3 regions of the Brachybacterium sp. GCM10030267 genome follow, and region 1 is predicted to be linked to each of the others. Evidence: predicted binding sites of a transcription regulator. Region 1 holds the regulator's gene; each other region holds the start of a gene.
The links. Region 1 encodes LexA, which represses DNA repair genes until DNA is damaged. Its sites were predicted from a motif close to TCGAACANNTGTTCGA; they were not measured.
Positions count from the first base shown of each region.

Region 2: the regulator LexA is predicted to act here: its motif matches at 2,698-2,713, upstream of ACFQS2_RS00190 (DUF222 domain-containing protein).
Region 3: the regulator LexA is predicted to act here: its motif matches at 3,590-3,605, upstream of ACFQS2_RS04225 (LysM peptidoglycan-binding domain-containing protein).

Region 1 is NZ_JBHTCX010000017.1:304,896-314,537, forward strand. Features, by position in the region: gene ACFQS2_RS15920 (proteasome assembly chaperone family protein) at 1-643, opposite strand, end outside; gene ACFQS2_RS15925 (HelD family protein) at 797-3,043, shown strand; gene nrdR (transcriptional regulator NrdR) at 3,245-3,733, opposite strand; gene ACFQS2_RS15935 (LysM peptidoglycan-binding domain-containing protein) at 3,783-4,178, opposite strand; gene lexA (transcriptional repressor LexA) at 4,352-5,053, shown strand; gene ACFQS2_RS15945 (ATP-dependent DNA helicase) at 5,147-7,177, opposite strand; gene hflX (GTPase HflX) at 7,213-8,781, opposite strand; gene ACFQS2_RS15955 (class I SAM-dependent methyltransferase) at 9,016-9,630, shown strand.
Region 2 is NZ_JBHTCX010000001.1:36,074-45,715, forward strand. Features, by position in the region: gene ACFQS2_RS00180 (dipeptide epimerase) at 1-1,004, shown strand, start outside; gene ACFQS2_RS00185 (NlpC/P60 family protein) at 1,112-2,224, shown strand; gene ACFQS2_RS00190 (DUF222 domain-containing protein) at 2,915-4,750, shown strand; gene ACFQS2_RS00195 (serine hydrolase) at 4,878-5,672, opposite strand; gene ACFQS2_RS00200 (OmpA family protein) at 5,707-7,218, opposite strand; gene ACFQS2_RS00205 (aldo/keto reductase) at 7,298-8,146, opposite strand; gene ACFQS2_RS00210 (NUDIX domain-containing protein) at 8,231-8,668, opposite strand; gene ACFQS2_RS00215 (PTS sugar transporter subunit IIA) at 8,665-9,186, opposite strand; gene ACFQS2_RS00220 (sugar-binding transcriptional regulator) at 9,284-9,642, shown strand, end outside.
Region 3 is NZ_JBHTCX010000005.1:33,554-43,195, reverse strand. Features, by position in the region: gene ACFQS2_RS04250 (DUF6912 family protein) at 100-561, opposite strand; gene ACFQS2_RS04245 (CpaE family protein) at 574-1,800, opposite strand; gene ACFQS2_RS04240 (SAF domain-containing protein) at 1,797-2,438, opposite strand; gene ACFQS2_RS04235 (helix-turn-helix domain-containing protein) at 2,658-2,897, shown strand; gene ACFQS2_RS04230 (hypothetical protein) at 2,980-3,525, opposite strand; gene ACFQS2_RS04225 (LysM peptidoglycan-binding domain-containing protein) at 3,807-4,637, shown strand; gene ACFQS2_RS04220 (Rv3235 family protein) at 4,634-5,035, shown strand; gene secA (preprotein translocase subunit SecA) at 5,107-8,166, opposite strand; gene ACFQS2_RS04210 (winged helix-turn-helix domain-containing protein) at 8,266-9,642, opposite strand, start outside.

The sequences.
Region 1 (9,642 bases):
GGATCTGCGCCGCGTATCCCATCGCCGGGTGGTCCGCACTGCCGAGCCGGTTCTCCAGCAGAGCGCCGAACGCCGCCGGCACGACGATCTCCGAGGACTCCCCGTCCTCGTCGCCCATGCTCGTGCCGGGGGCGGGCGTGCCCTGGGCCTGGGGCCGCCCCAGCAGGGAGGGATCGTTGGCGTGCGCGAACAGACCGATCGGACGGGTGTGCGGGACGGCCATGGGAACCGCCTGCATCCCGACCACGCGTTCGACCTCGAAGAACTCGACCAGATCGATCAGCGCCTCGGCGAGCCGGCGCCACTGGAGGTCCGGCTCCGGCCCGTCGAGGAAGAGGAAGGGACGGTCCGCCTCGTCGTACATCAGCGACAGAGTCAGATCCGGGACGTCGACGCTCGTGTACGACGTCCCGTCGAAGACCGCCTGCGGACGGGAGCCGCGATAGTCCAGCAGCTCGTCCATGTCGAACGAGACGAGCCGCAGATGCCGCAGCTCATCACGCAGGTACGTGGAGGCGATCTTGCAGGCATTGCCCGCATCGACCAGACCCGGCAGGGCATGGACCAGAGTCAGACCGGTACGGGGCACTGCCGCCAGCACATCGGCGGACTCGAACCGGTACAGGTCACGCGGGTCACGCATCGGCGTCTCCTCCCTCGCGGCCGGCTGGATGTCACGTACCGGATGGCACGCACACCCAGACCCGTCCACCATAATGGACCACCGTGCTTCGCCGACCCCGGGTCCGCCCGGCGCGGCGGGGCGTGAGGATCAACCGTCAGGGGGAACAGGTCCGTGGACGACGCTGAAGGACAGATCGCTCGGGAGATCGCGCGTGAACAGGCCTACGCCGATCGGCTCTACGAGCGACTGGATGAACTGATCGGCCAGGTCGAGGGCAATCTCGACCAGATCCAAGCCTCGCAGCACGCATCGACGCACCAGAATCGGTCCGAGCGCGACTCGTTCATGGCGCTGTACGAGGATCGGCTCGCCCTGCTGCGCTCGGTCGCCCGCAGCGTCGTGTTCGGCCGCCTCGACACCGAGGACGAGGCCCGCCGCTACATCGGCCGGATCGGCCTGTTCACCCCGGACCGCGAGCAGCTCCTGGTGGACTGGCGCGCACCTGCGGCGGCCGCCTTCTACCAGGCCACCAGCACCGACCGTCAGGGAGTGCGCCTGCGCCGGCACCTGATCAGCCGCGGCCGGACCGTCGTCGGTCTCGAGGACGACGTGCTGGACCAGTCGGTCCTGGACAACGAGGATCACGACGTGGTGCTCCAGGGCGAGGGAGCTCTGCTCGCAGCCGTCTCGGGCCAGCGCACGGGGCGCATGGGGGACATCGTCGCCACCATCCAGTCCGAGCAGGACCGCATCATCCGCTCCGAGAACCGTGGTGTCCTCGTCGTCCAGGGCGGGCCGGGCACGGGCAAGACCGCGGTAGCCCTGCACCGCGCCGCCTACCTGCTGTACACCCACCGTCGCCGCCTCGAGCATTCCGGCGTGCTGATCATGGCCCCCACCCCGGGGTTCCTGCGCTACATCGAGCGCGTGCTGCCGAGCCTCGGAGAATCCGGCGTGGTCATGCTGACCCCCGGCGAGCTCTTCCCCGGCATCGAGACGTTCGTCCATGACACCGATGACGTCGCTCGCCTCAAGGGCGACGTCGCCATGGCCGAGCTGATCGCCCGTGCCGTCAAGCAGCGCCAGGTGGTCCCGGCGTCCGACATCACGCTGCGCATCGACGGCACGCCGCTCACGCTCACCCGGGATGCGATCCGGTCCGCCCGCCGCGAGGCACGTGCCACCCACAAGCCCCACAACGCCGCCCGCGCCGTGTTCGTGCGAGCCGCCATGGACCGCCTCGTCGAGAACTACGAGAAGGCTCTCAAGGCCCGCGGACACACCGTCGTCCCGGAGGACCGACCGGATCTGCTCTCGGACCTGCGGCATGACCCCGAGATCAAGCGACAGCTGAATCTCGCCTGGCTCCCCTACACCCCGCAGGGTTTCCTGCGGATCCTGTTCTCCCGGCCCGACCGGCTGCGGGCCGCAGCTCCGCGGTCGCTGGCCGACCGGGTCGACGTGCTGGTGCGCCCCAAGGACTCCCCGTGGACCGTCGAGGACATCCCGCTGCTCGACGAGGTCGCCGAACTCCTCGGGGAGGATGCCGCGCCGGCGGAGGCACGTGCCCGCGAGGCCGCCGGCCGGCGCGAGGCCGACGTCGACTACGCCCGCAAGGTGATCGAGAACATCGACACCTCCGGCATCGTGCGCGCCGAGGACCTCGCCGACCAGGTCAGTCAGCTGCGGGACGGCCGCACGCTCGCCGAGCGGGCGTCCTCCGAGCGCAGCTGGACCTACGGACACGTGGTGGTGGATGAAGCGCAGGAGCACTCCCCGATGAGCTGGCGCGCGCTGATGCGACGGGCCCCCACCAAGTCGTTCACCGTGGTCGGCGACGTCGCCCAGACCTCCTCGGCCGGCGGCACGGCGTCGTGGTCCGATGCGCTCGGCCCCTACGTGCAGGATCGGCTCCAGGTGGAGCGCCTGACTGTGAACTACCGCACTCCGAGCCGGATCATGGATCGAGCGGTCGCGATGGCGACGGCTCACGACCTGCCGGTGACAACGGTCAGCTCGGTGCGCGAGGGCGATCGGGGCCCCCTCATCGAGCGCGCGGCCGAGCCGGAGCTGGCACAGCGGGCCGGGGATGCGGTCGCCGCCGCGCACGCCGACGGGATCGGACGGCTGGCCGTCATCACGGCCGAGGGGCGGACGGCTGCCATGCTGAAGGATCTGAGTTCGCGCCCGGACCTGCCCAGCGTGGGCGGCGGGTCTGCGGGTGTCGACGACGAGGTCGCCGTGATGACCGCTCAGGAGGCCAAGGGCCTGGAGTTCGACGGCGTGATCATCGTCGAGCCGGCCGAGCTGGTCGAGGACCACGGCGCCGGGGGTCTCTACGTCGCGATGACGCGGACCACGCAGCATCTCGGCATCGTCCACGCCCGGGATCTGCCGCCCGGCATCGAGCCGGCCTGAGAAGGGGATCGGCGGCCGTGGCTTCCCCTCCACGACCGCCGATCAGGTGTGCACTGCGTGAGTGCACGAGGGATATCCTATGCACAGCCGGCCGTGGTCCTGAACCACGTCCACATAATCCGTCGATCCGAGGGCTCCTGGAGACGCGCCGGATCGGACTCGAGCCGACACTCGCGCCGGTCGGTCCGCACCTGCCGCGGGTCAGTCCGAGCTTGCCGGGCTCGCTGCGCCCCGGGCCGTGCCGGCGCCCTCGGCCCGCAGCCGGGCGATCGCCGCATCGAAATCGTCGAGCGAATCGAAGTCCTGGTAGACGCTCGCGAACCGGAGGTAGGCCACCAGGTCGAGTTCCTGGAGAGGCTGCAGGATCGACAGACCCACCTGGTGAGCCTCGACCTCTGCCTGGCCGCTGGCACGGATGTCCTCCTCGACCCGCTGGGCGAGCATCGCCAGCTCGTCATCGGAGACCGGCCGGCCCTGGCAGGCTTTGCGGACGCCTGAGATCACCTTCGCGCGGCTGAACGGCTCGCTCACACCGGAGCGCTTCTGCACCGACAGCGATGCGGTCTCCGAGGTGGAGAAGCGCCGGGAGCAGTTCGGGCACTGTCGTCGGCGCCGGATGGTCGCGCCATCGTCCGACGTGCGGGAGTCCACGACCCGGGAATCAGGATGGCGGCAGAACGGGCAGTGCATCCACTCAGGATACCGCCGCGTCCCGGACGTCAGGCCGGCACCCGGAGTGTCAGTGGGCCGCGCCCTCGGCGGCCGGCAGCTCGATCTGCTGGCCGGCGGTGATGCGCCCGGTGGGCAGATGGTTGAGGTTGCGCGCCTCGGTCACGAACTCGTGCGGGCTCATCCCCTCCGGAGCGTACTGCTCGGCGTACCCCCACAGGGTGTCCCCGGCCTCGACGGTCACCGTGACCTGCTGCTCGTCCTCGGAGTCGGCGAGCGCGAACGGGACGTCGAAGGCGAGCAGCGCAGCGGCGGCCACCAGCAGGCCGAGCACGAAGGCGATCATCATCAGCACGAGGCGCCCGCGGCGACTGACCTCGAGTCGAACGTTCGCTCGACCGGCGCCCTCGCCCGGCTCGGTGCGGCGCTGCGGGAAGGGGAGAACAGCGGCTGTTTCCGTACGCATGTCCGAACTCCTGTTCGATCGAATGTGTGTGCGACTGTAGCCCCATCGCCGCGCGACACGCAAGGGAAACCTCGAACAGGTGTTTGGCATCCGGTGCGTGCCGCCCTACGCTGGGTGACAGGACAACGGAACCGCGAGGGTCCGACAGACGAAGCCAGGAGGCCTGCCCGATGATGTCGAGCATCCCCACCCCCAGTCAGCCGACCAGGGCACGGGGCGACGCGCCGGCCGACGCCGCGACCGCCGGGCTCACCCGGCGCCAGCGCCTGGTGCTGGAGACCATCAATGCCGCGATCGCCGCGCGCGGGTACCCGCCGAGCATGCGGGAGATCGGTGACGCGGTCGGCCTGACCTCATCGTCGTCGGTCTCCCATCAGCTGCAGGCCCTCGAGCGCAAGGGGTTCCTGCGCCGCGACCCCAAGCGTCCGCGCGCGATGGAAGTGTTCCTGCCCGAGGACGACGGGGCCCCCGAGCCGCCGCCGGTTCCGGAGGTCTCCGCGAACTCCGTCTCGGTCCCCCTGGTCGGCCGGATCGCCGCAGGCGTCCCCATCACCGCCGAGGAGCAGATCGAAGACGTCTTCACCCTGCCCTCGCGCCTGGTGGGCGATGGGGACCTCTTCCTGCTGCAGGTCGTGGGCGACTCGATGATCGATGCCGCCATCTGCGACGGGGACTGGGTGGTCGTGCGCAGCCAGCAGGAGGCGCAGAAGGGCGAGATCGTCGCGGCGATGATCGACGGCGAGGCCACCGTCAAGACGTTCGCCCGCCGTGACGACCACGTCTGGTTGATGCCGCACAATCCGTCCTTCGCCCCGATCCTCGGGGACCACGCCGAGATCCTGGGCAAGGTCGTGGCGGTGCTGCGCGCCGTCTGATGCCGCCCAGGACGTGCTCCGCCCGTGGCGCCGCGTCGAGGCCCGTCCCCTGCTCTCCCGCTCAGTTCTCCACGCCGGTCAGCTCTCCGCCGCTCAGCTCTCGGCGAGACGGCGCAGCGCGCCGAGCGCGACCTCCGGGTCTGAGGTCGGCCACAGCGGTGGCATGGACTCCCGCAGGAATCCTCCGTACCGGGCCGTCGCCAGTCGCGGATCCAGCACGGCGACCATCCCGCGGTCCTCGTGCGACCGGATCAGGCGCCCGGCGCCCTGAGCCATCAGCAGCGCGGCGTGCTGGGCGGAGACCGACATGAACCCGTTGCCCCCGCGCTGACCGATCCGCTCCTGACGGGCCGAGGTCAGCGGCTCATCGGGGCGCGGGAAGGGGATCCGGTCGATGGTGACCAGACGCAGCGAGCGACCCGAGACGTCCACGCCCTGCCAGAGGGTGAGCGTTCCGAACAGGCTCGCGTCCTCGTCGTCGCGGAAGATCCGCACCAGGTTGGCCATCGAGTCCTCGCCCTGGACCCCGATCGTGAGATCGAGGCGGGCCCGCACGTGCTCCGCGGCGAGCTCGGCCCCACGCCGGGAGGAGAACAGGCACAGCGCTCCCCCGCGCGAGGCCTCGACCAGATCGGTGAGATGGTCGAGCATCGCGGGCGACGGCCCCTCGCGCCCGGGCTGGGGAAGGTGGCGCGCGGTGTAGAGGATGCCCTGGCGGCGGTACGCGAACGGGCTCCCGACGTCCAGCCCGGCCCACGCGCTCGAGTTCTCCAGCGGCGGGAGGGCGTCCGGCTCCATCCGGTCCGCTCGCGCAAGGCCCACCTCTCCGGCAGCGGGTTCGAACCGGCCGCCGAGGGCGAGCGTGGCCGAGGTGAGAACGGCAGTGCGGCTCTCCAGGATCGCGCCTCGCATGGCCGCGGCCACGCTGAGCGGCGCGACCTGGATGCTGGAGCGCCCGGTCGCCGGGGAGTGCGAGACCGAGACCACGTCGTCCTCCCCCGGGGACGCCAGTCGTTCACAGACGTCGATGATCTCCTGGAGGTTCGCCCTCACGGCCTTGCGGGACCCCGCCGCGCCGACGGTGCCGTCCTCGCCGGCGTCCTTGGCGTCGGAGTGCGCGGTACGGGCCTCGATACGCAGCTGCTGGATCGCGTCGGCGAGCCGGTCCGGCAGGTCCCCGATCACTCGGCCGTCCGGCGCGAGTTCGAGCGCTTCACGCAGCTCCTCGGAGGCGTCGTCGAGCGCCGTGGCGGCCACACCCAGCCCGCGCAGGTCCCGCACCGTGCCGCGCAGCATCCCGGGGCTGAGCACCTCGGTGACGGCACCCGTCACGCGCCCGGAGAGGTCATGCGCCTCGTCGAAGACGACGACGTCGTGCTCGGGGATGATGCCGTGGTTGTCGAAGGCATCGATCGCCAGGAGCGCGTGGTTGGTCACGATGATGTCGACCTCGCGGGCCAGCTCCCGGCTGCGCTCGGCGAAGCACGAATCCACCATCGGGCACGTCCCGCCCAGACACTGGGAGCCGGTGACGGAGACCTGGCGCCAGGCGCGGTCGGAGACGGGATCGGCGAGGGAGTCGCGGTCTCCGCTGTCGGTCTCCTCCGCCCACTCGCGCAGTCGCCGCACCTGGTCCCCCAGGCGTTCGCTGCCGGTGCGGGCGGGGTCCGTCGAGGCCTCCGCGAACAGGGCCCCCGGGTCGATGTCGACCGGATAGCCGCCGTCGATCTTGTGGCGGCACAGGTAGTTGCCGCGTCCCTTCAGCAGCGAGAAGGTCGGGGTCCGGGGCAGGTGCGGGGCGAGGGCCTCGACGAGCCGCGGCAGGTCCTTGCGGACGATCTGCGTCTGCAGCGCGATGGTCGCCGTGGAGATGACCACGGGCCGGCGGCTGACCAGCGCGTGCCGCAGCGCAGGGACCAGATAGGCCAAGGACTTGCCGGTGCCCGTGCCCGCCTGCACCAGCAGGTGGCGACCGCCGCTCATCGCCGTCCCCACTGCCTCGGCCATGGCCTGCTGACCCGGCCGCGGCGACCCGCCGATGGCCGAGACCGCCGCGTCCATCAGGGCGGTCAGCTCGATGTCGGCGGATCCCGGGGCGGTGCCGGGATCAGTGAGAGCGGTCATCTCTCCAGCGTATCCACGCCGGATCCGAGGACGGCTCAGGCCGCGCCGTTGAGCTCTGCAGCGAGCGCCTCATCCACGCGGGCATGCAGCTTCGTGCCCTCCATGAGGTGCTCCTCGGAGAGCACCTCTCCCGTGGTGTGGACCCTGGAGACGAGGTCTCCCCGGAAGTAGGGCACGAGCACGTCGACCTCGACCGCGGGGCGGGGCAGTCGCTCGGCGATCCGCTCGCGCAGCTCCTCGATCCCCATCCCGGTGCGCGCGGAGACCACGACGGAATCCCCCACCACGCTGCGCAGGCGGGCGATGGTCTCCGGCTCGGCGATGTCGGCCTTGTTCAGCACCACGATCTCGGGGACGTCGAAGCCCTCCAGCTCCCCGAGGACCGTGCGCACGGCCCGGATCTGACCCTCGGGATCGGGGTGGGAGGCATCGACCACATGCAGCAGCAGATCGGCGTCGCCGACCTCCTCGAGCGTGGAGCGGAACGCTTCGATCAGCTGCGTGGGCAGGTGCCGCACGAAGCCGACGGTGTCGGCGTAGGTGAATTCGCGACCGTCCGGCGTGGCCGAGCGCCGCACCGTCGGGTCCAGGGTCGCGAACAGGGCGTTCTCGACCAGCGCCCCGGCGCCGGTGAGCCGGTTCAGCAGCGAGGACTTGCCGGCATTGGTGTATCCGGCGATCGCCACGGCGGGGACCTGGTTGCGCTTGCGGTCGGCGCGCTGGGCGTCTCGGCCCGGCTTCATCGCGCGGATCTCGCGGCGCAGTTTGGACATGCGGTCGCGGATGCGCCGCCGGTCGAGTTCGATCTTCGTCTCACCGGGACCGCGCGACCCCATCCCCGCGCCGCCCGCGGCGACACGGCCGCCGGCCTGCCGGGACATCGATTCGCCCCAGCCGCGGAGCCGCGGGAGCAGGTACTCGAGCTGGGCCAGCTCGACCTGTGCCTTGCCCTCGCGGGAGCGGGCGTGCTGGGCGAAGATGTCCAGGATCAGCGCGGTGCGGTCGATGACCTTGACCTTGATGATGTCCTCGAGCGCGCGGCGCTGGCCGGGAGCGAGCTCGCCGTCGGCGATCACGGTGTCCGCCCCGGTGGCCGTCACGATGTCGGCGAGCTCGGCGGCCTTGCCGCGGCCGAGGAAGGTGGCCGGGTCAGGATGGGCTCGGCGCTGCAGGATCCCGTCGAGCACCTCGGAGCCGGCGGTCTCGGCGAGCGCCGCCAGCTCGTGCAGGCTGGTCTCCGCCTCCTCGGCGTTGCCCGAGGTGTAGAGGCCGGCCAGCACCACGCGCTCCAGGCGCAGCTGGCGGTACTCGACCTCGGTGACGTCCTCGAGCTCGGTCGACAGTCCCGCCACGCGCCGCAGGGCCTGACGGTCGGCGAGATCGAGCTGTTCGCCGTCGGCGTCGGAGGTGAAGCCGGCCGACGGGGCCGCGGCCTCGCCGCGGGAGAGGATCCGCTCGGTCAGCGGGTCCCGGTGAGGGGACGCCGGGGAGGGCGTCGCCGGGCCGGTGGAGTTGGCGGTGCGGTCCTCGGCCCCGGGCCTTCCCATGGTGGTCCCGTCGACGTCCGTGTCGGATTCGGGTTCTGGATGGAAAGCAATGGGCACGATCGGGGCACTCCTCGGGTGGGACAACGTGGTTTCTCCAGAATCCCACGCCCGGCCATCGCGGTCGAGAGATTTTGCCCAGGGCGCATCGGGGATCACGACCATCCGGTCCGCAGGGAGCCCATGCCCCCGCCCTGCGGGCAGCTCAGGCCCAGGGTCCGCAGGGAGCCGGCGCCTCCTCCGCCGCACCTGCCCCGGGCGCTGCGCCGACGGCGAGATCCGTATCCTGCTGGGGTGGACGAGCACTACTTCACCCCCTCCCCCGCGTCCGAGGACCGACGCTTCCCGCTGCGTGTGCGTCTGGCCGGTCGTGATCTCGAGCTCGTCTCGAGCGCCTCGGTGTTCAGCGGCCATGGCCTGGACAAGGCGACCGCCGTCCTGCTGGACCGCCTCGACGAGATCACGGAGCCGCCACCGGGGGCGAGGATCCTCGATCTGGGATGCGGGTGGGGTCCGATCGCGCTGACCGCGGCCCTGCTGCGGCCCGATGCGGAGGTGTGGGCCGTGGACGTCAGTGAGCGTGCACGGCAGCTGACCGCCGAGAACGCCGACGGGCTGGGACTGGAGAACGTGCGAGTGGTCGCACCGGAGGAGTTCCCGGAGGACATCGCACTGGATGCGATCTGGTCGAACCCGCCGATCAGGATCGGCAAACAGGCTCTGCACGAGCTGCTGCTGACGTGGACGGCGAGGCTGTCACCGCACGGGACGGCCGCTCTCGTCGTCGGCAAGAATCTGGGCGCTGACCCGCTCGCCCGCTGGCTCGACCAGCAGCTGAGCGCGCGGGAGGTCGCGAAGGTGGCCAGTGCGAAGGGGTTCCGGGTCCTGGAGGTCGGCCCGGCCCGCTGAGCCCCCCGGTCA
Region 2 (9,642 bases), on a different contig from region 1:
ACGTCGTCGCCGAGGTCGAGCTGGCCGGAGGCATCGTCGGCCAGGGCTCCGCGGCGGAGACCGTCGCCGTCACCGGCGAATCGGCCGACTCCATCGCCGAGGCCCTCTCCGGCCCCCTCCGGCAGGCGCTGGAGGGCGCCCGGGGCACCGTCGCGGAGCTGTCGGCCCGGATCGCCGGAGCCCTCGAAGGCGGCACCAGTGCCCGGGCGGCGTGCGACGTGGCCCTGCACGACGCCTGGGCCCGCGCGGCCGGCTCTCCCCTGGTGGAGCTGCTCGGCGGCCGCGCCGACGACGGGCTGATGAACGACATGACCGTCTCGCTCGAGGAGCCCGAGGTGATGGCCGAGCGGGCTCGCGCCGCGGTGGCCGGCGGCGAGGAGATCCTCAAGATCAAGCTCGGCCACGACATCGATGAGGACCGACGCCGGCTGGCTGCGGTCATCGCGGCGGCCCCTTCGGCCCGTCTGCGACTGGATGCCAATCAGGGCTGGAGCCCCGAGCAGGCCATCGACATCATCACCGGCTTCGAGATCGACGCTCTGCCGATCGACCTGGTCGAGCAGCCCGTGGCGGCCGCCAACGTGGAGGGCATGGCGCGGGTGGCGGCGGCGGTCGAGCTGCCGATCATGGCCGATGAGTCCGTGTGGTCCGTCGAGGACGCCCACCGGCTCGTCGAGGCCGGCGCCGCGGACCTGCTGAACATCAAGCTGGCCAAGACCGGCGGCATCCCGCAGGCCCTCGCCATCGCCGACGTCGCCCAGGCGGCCGGCATCGAGTGCATGATCGGCGCGATGATGGAGCCGCGCATCTCGATCACTGCGGCCGCGCACGTCGCGATCGCGCACCCGGCGATCACGATGATCGACCTGGATCCGCCCTTCTGGTTCGCCTCCGAAGCCCCCGCCGGCGGCTTCACCCAGAGCGGCGGCTGGCTGCGCCTGACCGGCGGTCCCGGCCTCGGCCTCCAGCGGCTGCGGGCCGATGAGGACGGGGGTGATACGTGAGCACCGTGCCCATGCCGGGTGTCGCGCCCGACCGCGCCCACCCGTCGCACCCTGGACCCACCATCTGCCGTCCTCGCCCTGCCGGGGACACCTCGAAGGAGAACCTGATGTCCACGCACTCCCCCGCTGTCCGTCTCACCCGCCGCGATGGTCTGCGTCTCGCCGCGACCGGTACCGCCGGTCTCGCCGTCGCAGGGCTGGCCTCCGTCGCGCCCGCCGCCGTCGCCGCTCCCGCCGACGCCGCCCCCGCGGGGCTCCCCGCCCCTGGTGAGGGCCTCTCTCCGGGCGGCCTCGCCCATGTCGCCGTCACGGCCACCACCCTGTGGGTGGATCCGCGCACGAACCGTCCCGGGATCGACGACCCCTCGCTGACCAACCCCGTCGACCTGGATGCCTGGAACGCGAACATGCAGGACACCGAGACCCGGCGCTGGCTGACCGGCGAGCTCGAGTCCCAGGCCGTGCTCGGCAGCGAGGTGATCGTCGACGAGATCGACGGCGACTGGGCGAAGATCGTGGTGACCGCGCAGCCCACCCCGCGCGACCCGCGCGGCTACCCCGGCTGGGTGCCCACCATCCATCTGGTGGCCGACGGCGACTTCGCCGCCCGCGCCGGCTCCGCGCCGACGGCGACCGTCACGGCGCTGACCAGCACGCTGACGGGGACCCCGTCGGGCAACCATCCGAGCATCCCGGTCTCCTTCGACACGATCCTGCCGGTGCTCGGCCGTACCGGGAAGGCGGTCAAGGTCGCGGTTCCCGGCGCCCGGGCGGCGTATCTGCCGGCCGACGACGTGGTGGTCCGCGAGCACGGCGAGCAGCCGCCGCTGCCCACCGTGGAGGACATCGTCGCCACCGGTGAGCGGTTCCTGGGGCTGCGATACCTGTGGGCGGGCGTGAGCGCCTACGGGTTCGACTGCTCCGGCTACACCTACACGCTGTTCCACCACCACGGGATCACCGTCAACCGCGATGCCGGTGCCCAGATGAACAACTCCGGGCTCGAGCCGGTCGAGCGCGAGGACCTCCAGCGCGGCGACCTGGTGTTCTTCGCGACCGAGCCGGGCGGCGACTCGATCCGCCACGTCGCCCTCTACCTGGGCGATGACATGATCATGCAGGCGCCCAACGCCTCGCGCAGCGTCGAGAAGATGTCGCTGACCGAGTACGACCCGACCGGCGAGTACGCCGGAGCGCGGCGCGTGGCCCTGGCCGGCTGAGCCAGCGGCGGGTCGAAGGGCCAGCGAGCCGGCGGGCCGGCGGGGCGACGGGCCACCGGTCCGGCGGGCCCCTTGCCCCGTGCAGCCCCACACCACGTTCGTGCCCCATCGGCACCTGACGGCGCGCTCCCTGCGAGCGCGCCGTCAGGTGCCGATGTGTGTCTGGGGCGGTGTGCGACTCAGTGCCGGTGACGACGCCCGGCGCAGTGCTCGTGGGCTGTCCGAGCCGGTGCTCACGGCGACCCGATGTGCCTTTCCTCCACAATGGCAGGTTTTCCACACCCATACTGTTGACGCCGCTCAGATGTGGTAAATCGCGTGGACGTAAACCATCATTCCTCCACAGTGGCAATTCGTCCACATTGACGCCTCGCCGTTCCTCCACAGTGGCCATTCGTCCACATTCGACGCCGCCATCGTTCCTCCACAGTGGTCGCTCATCCACAAATTCCTCCGGATCTCGCGAATCTCTTTCGGATTGGTGTTCGAGTCGATAAACTGGGCACGGCACGTAGGGGCCGGGGATTTCCGGGGGTGCGGCACTGTCAGGGGAAGGGAGGGGGTTTGGTCGTGGGCGAGGAAGAACTGCAACGAGACCACGCTGGCGAGCCCTGCCCGGGCCCGGAGGCCGCTGATTCCGCGAACGCCCGCGAGGGCACCGCTCCTCCCGGCACGGGCGAAGGCCACGGCTTGGATGACGCTCCTGGCTCCGGTGACACTCCCAATCCGGCCGACGATGCCTGCCCCGATGACGCGTCCGGCCCTGCGGACACTGCGCCGGAACCCGAGCCCGAGGCGGAGATGCCGACAGTGCCGCCCCTGCGAGCCCGCAAGCCGCTGACCGAAGAGCGGATCCTCGAGGCCGCCGAAGCCGAGGCCGGCAGTGAGCAGGCCGATCGAGTGCAGGCGATCCATGCCGCCCTCCGTGCCCAGGCCACCGCCTACGCGCGCCAGCTCGAGCGTGTCTGTGAGTTCTTCACCGCCGACGACGAGGTGGCAGGATCCGTGGAGGACTCGGACCTGGTCGCGCTGAAACTCGCCACTGCGATGCGCTGCTCCACCAGCCGCGCCGAGTCCATGATCCGCCACGCCCACCGCGCCATCGACCAGCTCCCCGCCGTGTTCGCGTTCCTCGATGCCGGGGACCTCCCTGAGGACTGGCACCGCCACTTGCTGCGCAAAACCGCGGCCCTCAACGACGAGAAGATCCACATCGTCGACGTGCATGTCTCCTCGTGGGATCTGGCGAACATCTCCCGCGACCAGTTCGATAGACGCCTGAGATACCTCATCGATCTGCTCACCGCCGATGCCCTGCCCGAACTGCCCGAGACCAAGCGCCAGGTGGCGGTGGAGATCGATGATGAGCGGTGCGGGACGGCGACCATGCTGATCACCGGGCCCATCCCCGAGATCATCGCGCTGATGCACCGCATCGACACCTCCGCCCTCACCGTCCAGCAAGCACAGCGCCAAGCCCTCCGCGACGGCCAAGAAGGCCCGCTGCCGTTCGACATCGATGAGGACCTGCGTGAACGCGGCCGCGCCAAATCCCTCGCAGAGCTGCGGTACGCGGTGCTGACCCACTCGATGCTGAGCATCGACCCGGTCCAAGAACGCGGCCAGCAGTTCACCCTGAACGTCACCGTCCCCGCCCTCACCCTCCTCGGTGCTTCGAACGCGCCCGGGCTGATCGAGGGCCAGACCCCGATCCCCGCCGAACAAGCACGCGTGTTGGCAGCGAACGAGGATGCGACCTGGCATCGGATCCTCACCGACCCCGCCACCGGAGCGTTCCTGCCCACCGCGGCCACCACCTACAAACCCAGCGCCCAGATGTGTCAGCAGCTGCGGCTGCGCCACCCCGTGTGCGCCGCCCCCGGGTGCCGGAAAGCCACCGCCCTCAGCGCCGAGAACGACCACATCCAAGAATTCAACCACCACCACCCCGAAGCCGGCGGCCTCACCACCCTCGTCAATCTCCACCGATTATGCTGGCGCCACCACCAGTTGAAAACCAGCGGCCGAATAGACCCCGAACGCGACACCGGAAACACCCGCGCGCCCAGCGGCGGCAGCATGCCCGATAATGAGGGCGGCCCGGGAAATCCGGCACCCGATCCCAGGGGCCCCGGCATCCCCAGTGGTACCGGTCGTGGCGCTGGCTCCGAAAACGACGCCAGCAATACTTTCAAGGGGCACGACCGCGCCGACCCGTTCCACGGCAGCAGCGGCGGGCCCCTGGAGACCCGGTGGAGCATCGACCTCGCCGCCCGCGCCCGCACCCGCGAAGAGACCGACCTCGCCACCCCACACCTCGTCGCCGCCCTCAACACCGCCTGGAACCACCACGAACGCATCCAGGACCAGGCCACCCAGGCCCAAGAACAAGACGCCCAACGCTCCGAGACCGAACGAATCACCGAAAAGCGCCGCGAACGCGAACGCAGATTCCTCGGCAAACGCGCCGACCCCACACCCCCGCCGCCGCCCCGCCCAGAGGACGACGAACCACCACCGTTCTGACGGCGGGCGGCGATTATGGCCATCGACGGCACAGAGTCACCGCCGCCAACCTGCCGAGGCGTCGACGTCGACGGTCCAGCTGCTGCTCGCCCCGTGGAACGGTGCTCGCAGGCTGACCAGAGTCCGGTCAGGCCACTAGGTCCGACAGAAGCGCGCGGACCAGACCGGCGATGCGCCCGTCCGCCTCATCCTGACCGAGTCCGGCGGTCATGACGGCCAGGATTCGCACGTCGGGCCCGGTCGGATCACCGATGTAGGCCACATCGTGGCGGTAGCCGTCGACCCAGCCGGACTTCGATCCCCATTCGATGCCGTCCTGCAGCGGCGTCGCGATCACCGGAATGCGCTGAGCACGCAACGCGTCGCGCGCCAGCGCTCGGGACGCGCGGGAGAGCCCGCCGCCCTCGTCCACCAGCACCCGCATCGTCTCGGCGAGATCGGCGGCACAGGTCTCGTTGGTCGCACCGGCCTCGAGCGCGCTCCCGTCCCCGATCAGCCGTTCCACCCGCGTCGCCGACAGGCCGAGGTCGGCGATCACCCTCGCCACGCTCTCGAGGCCCACGAGATGGACGAGGTGGTTCGTCGCCTCGTTGCTCGAGCGATCGATCATCCGCACCGCCAGGTCACGCACCGCAATCGGTTCGCCCTCGGCCGGGTGCGTCTGATCCAGATGATCCCCACCGAGACTGAACGAACGCCCGTCCGCCCCGATGAACGTCGACGTGGAGCCCACCATGGCGTCCAGATCCAGCTCTCCACGGTCGGCGGCATGCAGGGCGGCGAGGAGGACATGCAGCTTGATCGTGCTGGCGGCGTAGTAGGCACGGTCCGCCCCCTCGGACGCGAGCCGCCGGCCGTCCGCGTCGAGCAGGCAGTACGAGACGGCGACCTGGTCGGGAACGGCGGCGGTCGGGATCGGCATGCACCGAGCCTATCCGCGCAGAGTCGCAGGAGGGTCAGCGGGTGACGGGGATGTCCGTCAGTCGCCAGCGCCCCTGGACCTCCTCGATGGTCACGGTCTCCCCCACCGGGGTGCCGCCCGGGTAGACGATCTCGTCGACGCGCGTCGTGCCGCCGTCGATGCGTGAGTTCGTCCTCAGGTCAGCGAGTGGGCGGATCACGGAGTCGTCCCCGGTCACTCGGTGCAGCGCGGGGAACGTCGCCACAGGACCGTTCATCACGGCGATACCGCCATAGGTCTTCATCAGGATGACGTCCTCGGGCATCGGCACGTCACCCTTCGCGTCACTCACGCCGATCGACGAGCCGACCTCGTCGTCCAGTCTCGTGATCTCGAAGCGCACCACCAGATGATCCTGGACGAGACGGGCCGACGGAGCACGGAACCGCACCGGCGTGAGGTCGTCGAACTCCACACCCTCCTCGCCGGTGGCAACCGGGCCCTCGATCTCCGGGAGGTCCCGGGAGACGGTCTCTTCGGTCTCGACCGGGGTGTCGATGCTCAGCTCGACGCGCCGGTTCAAGGCCCGCCCCTCCTGCGTATCGTTGCTGGCCACCGGGCTGCTCTCGCCCTGCCCCGAGACCTCCAGCGGGTAGTCCTGGCCGTCGATCAGCGTTCCCAGGACGTCGGCGACGGCCTGGGCGCGACGCTCTGAGAGGTCCTGGTTGAAGGCCTCGTCATCGACGTCGTCGGTATGGCCGACGACCTGCACCGGCCCCGGCTCGTGCTCGGAGAGCGTCTGTGCGGCCTGGTCGATCACGGCCTGGGCGTCCTGCCCCAGGTCCGCCGAGCTGGAGTCGAACAGGACGTCCGCCCCGAGGCTGACGGTGGTGCTCTCCTGGGTGCTCTCGGTCCTGGTGGTGGTCGTGAGATCGGTGGTGTACGAGATCAACGGGTTGATCGGGGCGACCGTGACCGCGGAGAGGTCGAGCGGCTCCTTGGGGTCGATCTCGGGGATCTCGCCCTCGGTGACGGGGACACCGGAGAGCAGCCCGCCCTTGGGGATCAGCACCGAGACCTCGTCGGGCCCGAGATCTCCATAGACGAGGTGGAGGCTCTCCGTCCCCGCGGATCCGGAGCGATCCTTCCAGGCCGCCTCGGGCTCGGTATGCACCGAGCGGTCCTCGGCGTCCATGGCGATCATGGCGACCCGGTCCCCGTCGAGGTCGAGCAGCCGCAGGCCGTCGAGCTGGCGGGCGTCGACGTAGTCGCTGGAGGCGACCGATTCGAACGCGCGCACCGGCCCGAAGTCGAGGACGTCGTCCGGGTCGTCCGCGGTGATCTCGATCGTGACCACCAGGTAGTCACCGGTGCGAATCACCGAGGTGACCGCGACGTCCAGCTGGAGCGGGCCGTAGGTCACCGGCACGGACGGCGGCGGCGCGTCCGACGGGGAGGCGGCCCCGTCAGAGGCACCCCCGCCGTCGGACCCGTCGCTGTTCTGGCCGTCGCAGGCCGCGATCACCGGCGCGGTGATCAGTCCGCCGATCAGTGCGCGTCGTCGCATGGTGCTGCCCCTCCCCCTCGGCCCCTCAGAGAGCGAGCCTACGGGGAGACCGCGGGAGAGGGGAGCGATACCTCGCGGCTCAGGCGCCCTGACGACCGCCGAACTCGCCGGGGTTGCCGCCGCGGCGGCCTGCCTCGCCCTTGTGCAGAGCGGTGATCGCCTCGATCTCGTCGTCGGCGAGCTCAACCTCGAGGGAGGCGAAGTTCGACACGATGCGCTCGGGGGTCTCGGACTTCGGGATCACCACGTTGCCGAGGGCCAGGTTCCAGGCGATGACGACCTGCGCGGTGGAGGCGCCGTGCTTGTCGGCGATCTCCTGGACCACGGGGTCGGAAAGCTCGCCGCCGCCCTGGCCCAGCGGCGACCAGGACTCGGTGACGATGTTCTTGGAGGCGTGGAACTCGCGCAGCTCGGGCTGGTTGAAGTAGGGGTGGAGCTCGATCTGGTTCAGCACCGGCCGCACACCGGTCTCGGCCTCGACCTTCTCCAGGTCCTCGACGCGGAAGTTCGAGACGCCGATGGAGCGGATACGGCCCTGCTCCTGCAGCTCGATGAACGTCTTCCAGGTCTCGACCGCGAGACCGTTGGCGGGGGCCGGCCAGTGGATCAGATAGAGGTCGAGCTCCTCGAGCCCGAGATCCTCCATGGTGGCGTCGAAGGAGCGCAGGGTGTTCTCGCGCCCCTGGTCCTGGTTGGGGACCTTCGAGGTCACGAACACGTCATCGCGCGCGAGACCCGCCGACTTCAGGCCCTGGCCGACGCCGGCCTCGTTGTTGTAACCGCGGGCGGTGTCGATGTGGCGGTAGCCGGCCTCGAGTGCTCGGGCGACGACGTCGGTGGCCACGGAATTCTCCACCTGCCAGACGCCGAACCCGAGCTGCGGGATCGAACGGCCGTCGTGGAAGGGGATGGAGGGCGAGCTGGGCATGATTCTCCTCGTGATGAAACAGGTGAGTCGGCGACTCCCAGGCTAGCGTTTTCCTCCCGGCCCCGGGCGCTGGTCCGCCCGGCGTCAGACCGCGCAGACCCCGAGCGAGACGGGCCGGCTGCTGGGATCGGACTCGAGCCAGCGGGCGAGTTCGACGGGATGGAAGCGGTACTCGGCGAGGCGATCCAGGGGAAGCCAGGCGGTGCCCACCTGCCCCGGATCCGGCTCGGTGCCGATACCCGGTTCCTCGCCCTCGGCCAGGCCGGCCCAGTATGCCACGCTGACCTGGTGGAACGGCGGGATGAGGAGCTCGTAGAGGCAGGCCAGCTGATGGACCTCGACCAGTGCCCCGATCTCCTCGCGGCACTCGCGGATCAGCGCCGACACCTGGTCCTCGCCGTGCTCCTGGCCGCCGCCCGGCGGGGCGTACACGTCGCTGCCGTCGGGATCGATGTAGTGATTCATGAGCACGTGCGCATCGCGGACGATCAGCGCCTTCACTCCCAGTCGCGGTGAGCTCACGCGCGATCCTCCTCTCTCTGGCCAGGGTCGACGTTACCCAGCTGTGCCATCGCGCGCTCGCGCAGCTGCTCGTCGCCGGCCGCGGCCAGCAGATCCGCGACGGCCGACTCGTCCCGCAGCACGCCCACCAGTCGCTGCAGCGTCGCCAGGTGCTCCGTGGCGTCGCGGAGCAGGGGCATGGCCACCAGCTGCACGTCCACGGTGCCGCCGCTGCCGCCCATCTCCCCGAACGGCACGGGCCGGGCCAGGGTCGCCAGCGCGAGGCCGGGGACAAGGACATGCTCGGGATCGGCATGCGGGATCGCGGTGGGGATCGGCGTCGGCAGGCCCGTGGGGTAGCGCAGCTCGCGCTGGTGCAGGGCGTCGGGGAAGCCGGGCGTCACCGCGCCGTCGTCCAGCAGCCGTCCGGCCAGGGTGCGCAGCACGTCCTCGGCGCTGGCCACGTCGAGGCCGGAGAGGACGACGCCGAGCTCGAGGCGCGGCGCAGCAGGGTCGCGGTGACGAGGATCTGTGGTCATGGGGCCTCCCGGGTCGGTGCCACAGATTCTGTCATCCCCTCGCCCTGTCCCTGCGTACGCTGGGCGGATCCGTTCCCGCGCGTCCCAGGAGAACCGTATGCCCGCACCTCGCGACACCGCCGTGATCGTGCGGGCGGCCCGGCTCTACTACGAGCAGGGCCGTTCGCAGACGGAGGTCGCCCACGAGCTCGGGCTCTCGCGCTCGAACGTCTCCCGGATCCTCACCCAGGCGCGGGACCGCGGAATCGTCGAGATCGCGATCCACGACCCCGAGGGACCGCCGCGGCGTGACGAGGCTCTGGAGGCAGCACTGCGGGCGGCGTTCTCCCTGCGCGAGGCCCATGTCGTCTCGGCGCCGCGCACCACCGCGATGGAGGCGGTGGCCCGCCAGGGTGCTGCGGCTCTGGCCGAACGGGCCGCGCACGTGGGCGGCATCGGCGTCTCCTGGGGGCAGAC
Region 3 (9,642 bases), on a different contig from region 1:
GTGGCCGACGACGGGACGCTCCGCGCCGCGGCAGTCCGGCCCCGACGTGTCGGACGCGCCGGTTGTGGCCAGCTCCGGTCGTCGCCAGCTCCAGTCGTTTCAGCTCTCGAGCGTGCCGTCGTCCGCCGCGCCGTCGAGGAATGCCAGCGCCTCGGACCCTTCCGACGCGTCGAACCACAGCAGGGCCGGGTCGGTGTCGTCGGCTTCGGCCGAGGCGGCATCCAGCTCGGTGACGTGGAGGCTCGCGATCCTCGCGCGCGTGGACCCGCTCAGGACGATTCCGAACGCGCCGCCCTCCTCGTCGGCGGGCCGGGTGATCCTGTCGGGCACGTCGGCCGCGATCACGAGTGCCCGGTCTGACGCTGCACTCGCGCTGAAGGCGACGTGCACGGCGTCCTGCAGCGCCTCGTACTCCAGGTCCTCCTCGTCCTCGTCGGGACGATCCGCTCGGGCCGGGGTCGTCACGGCCCACGCGGCGCGCCCGGGTGCCAGCTCGAGGTCCGAGCCAGCGCTCTCCAGTGCGCGGCGGTCCCCGGTGGTCAGCGGCAGATAGATCCTCATACGGTCATCTTCTCACCCGGGCGACGGGATGGATTCCCCGGCGAGCGCCGGGGCACTCTGCCCGAGCACGGTCGGGGACGCCGCGATCTCCTGCAGCCCTTTGCGCAGGGCGGACCGCGGGGCGGCCTCGGCCAGCAGGGCTCCGTCCCAGGTCGCGGTGCGGCACGAGACCGGATCGTCCGGCAGCAGGCTCAGCGTGGTCACCGACACCCGCGACGTGATCAGGTCGCGGACCTTGTCTCCCGGGATCGGCGCTCCCACGCGATTGACGATCACGTGCAGCTCGTCCACTCCGAGCTCCTCGAGTCGCGCGTGGTCGCGCAGGAAGCGGGTGATGCTCACGGGGTCCGCCGTCACGACCGCGACCACCGCGTCGGCACTCTCCAGCGCGCTGATCGCGGCCGCATTGCGCTGCGGCGCCGCGGTGTCGTAGCTGAGCTCCTCGTCCTCTTCGAGCACAGCTGCCACGTCAGCGACCACAAGCCCTCCCCGACGGGCGAGAGCGTGCCAGACGCCGTCCATCGAGGTGCGCCGCAGCTCGGCCCAGCGAGCTGGGACCCCGATTCCGCTGAGCAGCCGCAGGCGCGGTTGTGCCAGCGGCAGGAGAGACTCCAGGGTCTCCTCGTCGAGGGTGTCCCGATCGTGGGCGCGGCAGGCGGCGACGAGGCCGGGAGTCTCGTCCAGGACGCCCAGCATCTGGCTCTGCGATGGCCCATAGGTATCGGCATCGACCAGGAGTGTCTCCTGACCGGCGAGCGCCGCCTCCGCGGCGAGGTTGACCGCGATCGTCGAACGGCCGCTGGAGCCCGTCGGCCCCCAGACGGCGACCAGCCGGCCGACGCGCTGCGCAGTCTCCGTGGCCGCCTCCTGCACCCAGGCGGTCGCGTCCTCCTCATCCGAGGCGACCGCTGCGCTCAGCGCCGCAAGGATCTCCTCACTCGGGGTGTCGGAGGGCAGGATGTGCCGCAGACCCAGACTGGTGCGTTCCGCGGTGTCCTGCGAACGCAGACCCACGACGGCGGCGTCCCGGAGCATCGCAGCGATCGAGTCACGCCCGAGCCCGCGCACGGAGACATCGATCAGCACGACATCACCGATCCCCGCGGCGACCACGGCCAGCGTTTCGGCGAGGTCGGCGCAGCGGCGCACCACGCGGGCCGTCCGGCTCCGGTCATGGGCCAGGTCGTGGACTATGCGCACCTCGTCCCGGCCGGAGGCGCAGAGCACGACGTCGATCACGGGTCGACTCCGTAGGCGCCGGGCACGCCGATCACGTCGAGCCGCTCCTCCTGCGAGAGAACCTCGAGAACCCCGGCCAGGCTGTCGCGGGGCACCAGCACCTCCACAGCCATCGACCTCATTCCCAAGGAGCTTCCCTCGTCGATGCTCCGGACCACAGCGTCGGAGACCAGCAGCTCCGCCGTCCCGGTGCCGCCGCTCTCGTCTCCCGGACCGGTGTGCCACAGCTCGACCGTGGCGCCCGGTCTCACGGATTCGGCAACGGTCTCGTCCACGGGGATCACGACCGGGCGCAGCGGGACATCACCTGCCTGTCCCACGGCGGACGTGGGAAGGAGTTCGCCGCCCTCGATCGTGCGGGTCGCCACCGCACCGTCAGGGATCGCCTCGAGGCTGCCGACGTAATGATCAGTGTGGTCGCCGAGCCGCATGTCGACGGTCGTGAGGTCATCCGGTGTGATCTCGTCCCCGGGGACGATGGCAGAGCGCGCGACGAGGACCGGTGTGGTCTCGGCCAGACGGGAGACCAGTAGGGCGCCCATCAGTACGCTGGCCAGCACGAGGACGATCCCGACGATCAGGCGCGGGTCCTTCCAGCGCGGCCGGCGCAGCCTCATCATCGGTGCGGTGGCCCCCACGGCATCCTCCTGCCCCCTGGCCGCGACCCGTATGGCCCGGCTCTGCCGGCGAGGCTACAACCCCTCGGCGCTCCCCCGGCCGTGTTCGCCGTGGAATGTGGACAACTCCCTCCGCGAGGCACCTGCGGCGACGTTGTCCACACCGCCTGATCGCCACAGGCGCCGAGGGTGCGAGAATATGCAGGTCTGCCAAGGTGGATCCGATCGGAAGGAGGGACGATGGCACCTCGTTTCGTACCGTTGTCCGATGTCGCCGAGATGCTCTCGATCTCTGCCTCACAGGCATATTCCCTGGTCCGGTCCGGCGAGCTGAGGGCCATCAAGGTCGGAGGGCGCGGACAGTGGAGGGTGGAGGTCTCGGAGATCGAGTCCTACATCGAGCGCAGCTACGCCGCGACCGCCCACGCCCTCGAGCAGGAGCGTGAACAGGAGCGGCGGACGTCGGACGAACGCCTCTGACTCGCTGCTCTCGATCGACCCGCGCCCAGACCCATCTGCCCCCGCCCCAGCTGCTTCCAGGCTCCGGTGCCCGGTTCCGCGCTCACCGCGGGATGACAGCGAGCAGGGCCGAGGTAGCCACGGTGATCCGGGTCGATCCGGGCACGGTGCCGGATTCTCCGGTGGGCAGGGAATTCACATCGACGGTGTCCGCACCCACGGCGGCGATCCGCGCCGTGATGCTCCCCGCCGCAGTCTCCAGTCTCACGGTGCTCCGGTCCCGCGCGATCGCGCGCAGCACCGACCCCAGTCCCAGCGGCGAGCGCAGAGACTCCTCCGGCGGCCGGGCGCGCGTGGATAACCCCTGCACCAGCGCGATGGCTCCCAGAGGGACGACGGCTCGCTGTCCGCTGCCCTCCTCCCGCAGCGAGAGCCACTCCTGACCGACGTCCTCGACCACCCCGGACAGCCGAAGGCTCTGGCCGAGATGCAGGGTGATCGAGTGCTCCCCGGCACCGCGCAGCCGATCGGCGAGCGTCAGCTGTGCGCGCTCGGCACGGGCCAGATCTTCGGAGACCGCTCGCATCTCTTCCCGCTCGTGGTGCGCGAAGCGCCCCTCGAGATCGTCGAAGATCCGCTCGAATCGCATGACGCCACTGTAGACGCGGCCGCCTCCGACACCGTTCCTCCCCCATCACGATTCTGCACAACCGTTGAACAGACGTTGTGCTGTGGGCCACGGCACGCTAGTTTGCTCTATAGCACCGTGAATGACACCAAACTGCATCAAACGACATGGACTGCAGAGGACGTGTCGCATCACGACGGGGGGACTCCATGGGGGTCGACGAGGACGCGGACGCGCCGCGCAGCACACGGCCTGCGTCGTCGCTGCTGAGCACCGTACTGGCGGCCGCAGGGACGATTGCGATGGCGACGACAGCATCCAGCCTGCTGCCCGCGGCGCTGACGGGCCACGGCGAGGAAGGACTGATCGCGTGGGTCCTCGTGGCTGCCGCCGGATCAGGCGCGTTGCTCTGCCTGTACCTGACCCTGGTGTGGGCACTCGCCTCGACCGTACTCATCGCGGGGCCGGCCACCCGGGTCGGCGCTGCACTGCTGGCCGCTCTGCGCCTGCTGGCACCCCGGATGGCACGCCGCGTGGCCGTCAGTGCGGCCGTGGCGACGACGGCCACCGGGCTGGCGCTCGTGCCTGCCACGGCCGCCAGCCCCGATGCGCAGTCCTCCGGTGCGGCGTCGCCGTCCTTCGCGATGTCCTCCGAGCTGACGCCCTCCGCTCCCTCCGAATCCGATCCGGACCCGGAGGCAGCGGCTCCCGCCTCGAGCGAGGAGGACGAGGGGACCCTGCCTGGGCTGGGGTGGGGCGACGGTCCCGCCGCCAGTGGCCACACGGATCCGGAGGGGCAGAACTCCCGGCCCGCGGACGGAGCTTCGGACCCGGAGCCGACGGAGGAGCCGGGTGCGAGCCCCGGTGCTGGCAACGCACCCGACAGCGGACCGGACGCGACCGGTTCGTCACCCCGGACCGAGGGGACCGTGATCGTGCGCCCCGGAGACAACCTCTGGAGCATCACGGACGATCTGCTCGGCACGGCGCCCGACGACCCCGCCGACATCGCCGCCGCGTGGCCACTGCTGTATGAGGCCAACCGGGGCGAGGTCGGAACCGATCCCGACCATCTCGAACCCGGGCAGGAGCTCACCGTGCCCTCGACCATTCCCATCCAGGAGCAGCCATGACGACCACCGACCAGCGCGCCGCCCGCGCGGGCGACGCCTCCGAGACCCTGCCCGCCGACGATCCCCGCGTGGTCGAACGGATGGTGGAGCCCGTGGCCCGCCGGGCCGTGGAGATCGTGCGCGACATGCGCCCGGAGAACGCACTGGCCCGGATCGTGACCCCGGAGGTCGCGAAGCTGCTGTCCCGCCGTGCGGCCCTGACGCGCCGGCTGCGGGCAGCTACGGGCTACGCTCCGCCGCAGCGACTCCTGGTCACCGGCGTGCGCACCTGCGTGGTCAACGAGCAGACCGTCGAGGCGAGCTGCGTCCTGCGCGAACCGGACCGCGCGCGATTCCTCGCGATGCGATGGGAGCTGCGGCACTCAGGATGGCGCGTCACGGTTCTGGAGATCGGCTGAACAGCCGAACGTCACCGCGACACGGCAGCGGTCTCGCCCGACGAGCCGAACAGCCCTTCGGGCGAGCCTGATCAGCGCCGGCGGCGACTGCGGCGCTGGGACCGGTTCTGCCCGGCTCCCGTGGGAGCGCCTTCCGGCTTGTCCTGCGGCGTATCACTGACGGCGCGCTCGCCGGCGGGAGCCTTCTTGGCTCGTCGTGCCTGTCGGCGACGCTGGGCACGAGAGAGCGTCGAGTCATCCTGGACGCCGGTGCCCTCCGCCGAGGTGTACCGCAGCTGCCCCGAGCTGGGACGGTCATCCAGACCCTTGGCGGTGATCACGACCTGGTTCTCCTCCGCGAGGACGTCCGAAGGCGCGTCGGCCTCCTCAGCGGATTCCTCCGGAGTCGCCGCCTGGGGCTCGTCGGCCTCGGCCTCAGTGTCGGCGTCGGCGCCTGTCGCCGAGCCCGAGCTGTCAATGCCCGCCCCCGCGTCGGCCGTCCCGTCGTCCGCCGCCTCGTCGGCGGCCTCACCATCGGCAGCCGCGGACGTGCCGGTACTGCTCGACGCTGCCGCCGCTCCCACCACGGCCTTCTGGCCGCCGGAGGGGCGCAGCAGGTTGCTCACCGATTGCGGGACCACGGATTCGGTCTTCTCGACCTGCACCTCGAGGTTGTAGATGTAGCCGACCACATCCTCCTTGATGCCCGCGATCATCTCGTTGAACATCAGGTGGCCCTCGCGCTCGTACTCGATGAGCGGGTCGCGCTGGGCCATGGCTCGCAGGCCGATGCCCTCCTTGAGGTAGTCCATCTCGTAGAGGTGCTCGCGCCAGCGACGGTCCATGACCGACAGCAGCACTCGCCGCTGCAGCTGGTGCAGACCCTCCTCGCCGAGCTCCTCGGCGCGCTTCTCGTACGCGACGCGGGCGTCGGCGAGGATCTCCTCCTTGAGCACGGCGGCCGTGAGGTCCTCCTTGCCGCCGACCTCTTCGATCAGCTCCTCCGCCGTGATCGAGACCGGGTAGGCCGGGCGCAGCGCGCCCCACAGCTCCTCGAGGTCGTAGTCCTCGGGGTTCTTGCCCTTGGTGTGAGCGTCGATGGTGCCGCCGATGACCTCGTCGATGAACCGCTCAACGTGCTCGTCGAGGTCCTCGCCCTCGAGGATGCGGGCGCGCTCCTCGTACAGCTTCTTGCGCTGCTTGGTCAGCACGTTGTCGTACTTCAGGACGTTCTTGCGGATCTCGGCGTTGCGCGACTCGATGGAGTTCTGGGCACGCTGGATGGCGCCGGAGACCATGCGGCCCGTCAGTGGGATCGATTCGTCGACCCCGCCGCGGGCCAGCAGGGACTCCGCCGCGCCCGAGTTGAACAGGCGCATCAGGTCGTCCTGCAGGGACAGGTAGAAGCGGGACTCGCCCGGGTCGCCCTGGCGGCCGGAACGGCCGCGCAGCTGGTTGTCGATGCGGCGGGACTCGTGGCGCTCGGTGCCCAGCACGTACAGGCCGCCGAGCTCGACGACCTCATCGTGCTGCTCGGCCACGGCCTCCTTGGCCTTCTCCAGCTCCTCGTCCCAGGCGGCCTCGTAGGCCTCAGGGTCCTCCTCGGCGTCCAGACCGCGCTTCTCCAGCGCGGCGTGCGCCATGAACTCGACGTTGCCACCGAGCATGATGTCGGTGCCGCGACCGGCCATGTTGGTGGCCACGGTGACGGCGCCCTTGGCGCCGGCCATCGCGATGATGGCGGCCTCACTGGCGTGGTTCTTCGCGTTGAGCACCTCGTGGTCGACGCCCTGCGCGGTCAGCAGCTTGGAGAGGTACTCCGACTTCTCGACGCTGGTGGTGCCCACCAGCACCGGCTGTCCCCGGTCGTGGCGCTCGACGATGTCCTCGACCACGGCGTCGAACTTCGCCTTCTCGGTGCGGTAGATGCGGTCGGGCTGGTCCTCGCGCTGCATCGGCTTGTGCGTGGGGATGGGCACCACACCGAGGGAGTAGGTGTTCATGAACTCGGCGGCCTCGGTCTCGGCCGTACCGGTCATGCCCGCGAGCTTGTCGTAGAGCTTGAAGTAGTTCTGGAGGGTGATCGTGGCCAGAGTCTGGTTCTCCGCCTTGATCTTCACCCCCTCCTTGGCCTCGATGGCCTGGTGCATGCCCTCGTTGTAGCGACGGCCGGCAAGGATGCGGCCGGTGTGCTCGTCGACGATGAGCACCTCGCCGTTGAGGATGACGTAGTCCTTGTCCTTCTTGAACAGCTCCTTGGCCTTGATCGCGTTGTTGAGGAACCCGATCAGAGGCGTGTTCAGGGACTCGTAGAGGTTCTCGATGCCCAGGTGATCCTCGACCTTGTCGATCCCGGACTCGAGCACGCCGACGGTGCGCTTCTTCTCGTCGACCTCGTAGTCGCGGTCACGGCGCAGCAGCTTCACGACCTTGGCGAACTCGCTGTACCACTTGTTGGCGTCACCGCTGGCCGGGCCGGAGATGATCAGCGGGGTCCGGGACTCGTCGATGAGGATGGAGTCGACCTCGTCGACGATCGCGAAGCTGTGCCCGCGCTGGACCCGGTCGTCCGGCGAGAGCGCCATGTTGTCGCGCAGGTAGTCGAAGCCGAACTCGTTGTTCGTGCCGTAGGTGATGTCGGCGGCGTACTGCTCACGGCGCTCGGCCGGAGTCATGCCGGACTTGATGACCCCCGTGGTCAGGCCCAGGCTGCGGAACACGCGGCCCATCAGATCGCTCTGGTAGCCGGCGAGGTAGTCGTTGACCGTGACGATGTGGACGCCCTTGCCGGCCAGCGCGTTGAGATACGCGGGCAGGGTGGCGACCAGGGTCTTGCCCTCACCGGTCTTCATCTCGGCGATGCTGCCGCGGTGCAGGGCGGCACCGCCCATGATCTGCACGTCGAAGGGGCGCTGGCCCAGGGTGCGGTCGGCCGCCTCGCGGACCGCTGCGAAGGCCTCGACCAGAATGTCGTCAAGGGTCTCGCCGTCCTCCAGCCGCTCCGTGAAGCGGTCGGTCTCCTCCCGCAGCTCGTCGTCGCTGAGTTCGCTGAAGACGTCCCCAGCCTGACCCACCTTCCGCGCGATGACTTCGAGCCGGCGCAGTTCCCGGCCTTCGCCGGCGCGCAGGATCTTGTCGAAGAGGTTGACCACTCGTGCTCCCGTGAATGTCTGTATACGTCCTCGCGGACGGTTGGTGCCTGACCCATCGTAAGCGTCAGGGCAAGTGGAGATGACGGGATGCGGGCACCGTCACTGCGCGGCGCCGTCCGCGGCGACCCGGGCGGACACCGCCGGGACACGATCTGCGGTGCCGGTGGGAGGATCTGCGGTGTCTATGGCAGACGGTGTCAGATCCTCCGCGTCTGCTGCGTCCGCTGGGTCTGCTGCGTCCGCTGAGTCTGCTGTGAACGCCGGCGGGGCCCAGGTCGCCGCCTCCACGTGCTCGGCCAGGGCACGGGCGAGCTCGCCGGTCCCGGGCCCGGTGAGCACATCGATCCGCTCGAGTCCCTGCCAGTGGGCCGCGCGCTGCAGTTCCCCCGCCAGCGCCCGGGCCACGGAGTCATCCCCGGGACGCTGTCGCGAGGGCAGGTGGGGCAGCGGTTCGCGGAAGGTGCCGCGGACCTCGAGCACGCCGCGGGCGCGGTCCGCCTTGAGATCCACCCGAGCCGGGATGACGTCCCCCTGCAGGAAGAGCAGCGAGTAGTACCCCGTGGTGCGGCGGTGTGCGGGGGTATAGATGCCGATGCGGTACTCCACGTCGAACAGCTGGGACAGCCGCGGCCGGTGGAAGACGATCGGGTCGAAGGGGCTGACCAGGGCAGCGGTGCGCAACGGGGTCGGCCGCGGCGCCTCCCGGTGCAGCAGCATGGGAAGGCGACCGGCAGGGTGGACGACCTCGACCTCGGTGAGCTCCCCGGTGGCCAGCAGATCCTCGACGGCGGGCCGCGCCTCGCGCATCCGCAGCCGGAAATAGTCGGCGAGCGCCCCGACGTCGGCGATGCCGAGCGAACGGGCCGCCAGGGCCACCAGCGCCCGGACCGCGTCGGCCTCGTTCTGTGCACCCGGCGTGCCAGAGACCTCCGGGGCCTCGGCCGTCGGCTCCTCCCCCGAGCTGCCGGACTCATCCTGCTCGCCGGCCGTCGCAGGGTCGAGCGCGGACGGGGCCGCGTCCTCGTCGAGCACGTAGAGCCGTTCGAACTGGGAATTGCGGCCGACGGCGTCCAGCGCTCCGGAGCGGAACAGGTACTCCACGGCCCACTGGCTGGAGGTGCGCCGCCACCCCCACCCGTCGCCGCGCTCGGTGTCGCCCAGATGCCGGGACACGGCCGCGGCGCTCGCGGGGCCGAGCTCACGGAGGGTCGCGAGGATGTTCGCCAGCAGCTGCGGCGAGGACGCCGCGGCCGCGCGCACTGCGCCCCAGTCCTGGCGGGCCGCGGCGCGACGGCGGAAGGCCAGCAGGCGATGAACCTCGTGGGTCGTATAGGCCGCCTCGTGGGCGAGGGCCTCGCGCACCAGTCGGGCCGGGCCGGGGCGGGCCAGCCGATCCAGCACCGCGGGGTCCCAGCTGCCGGTGCGCGTGAAGACCGGCAGGTGGTGGGCGCGGGCGAAGATGCTGACGGAGTCGAT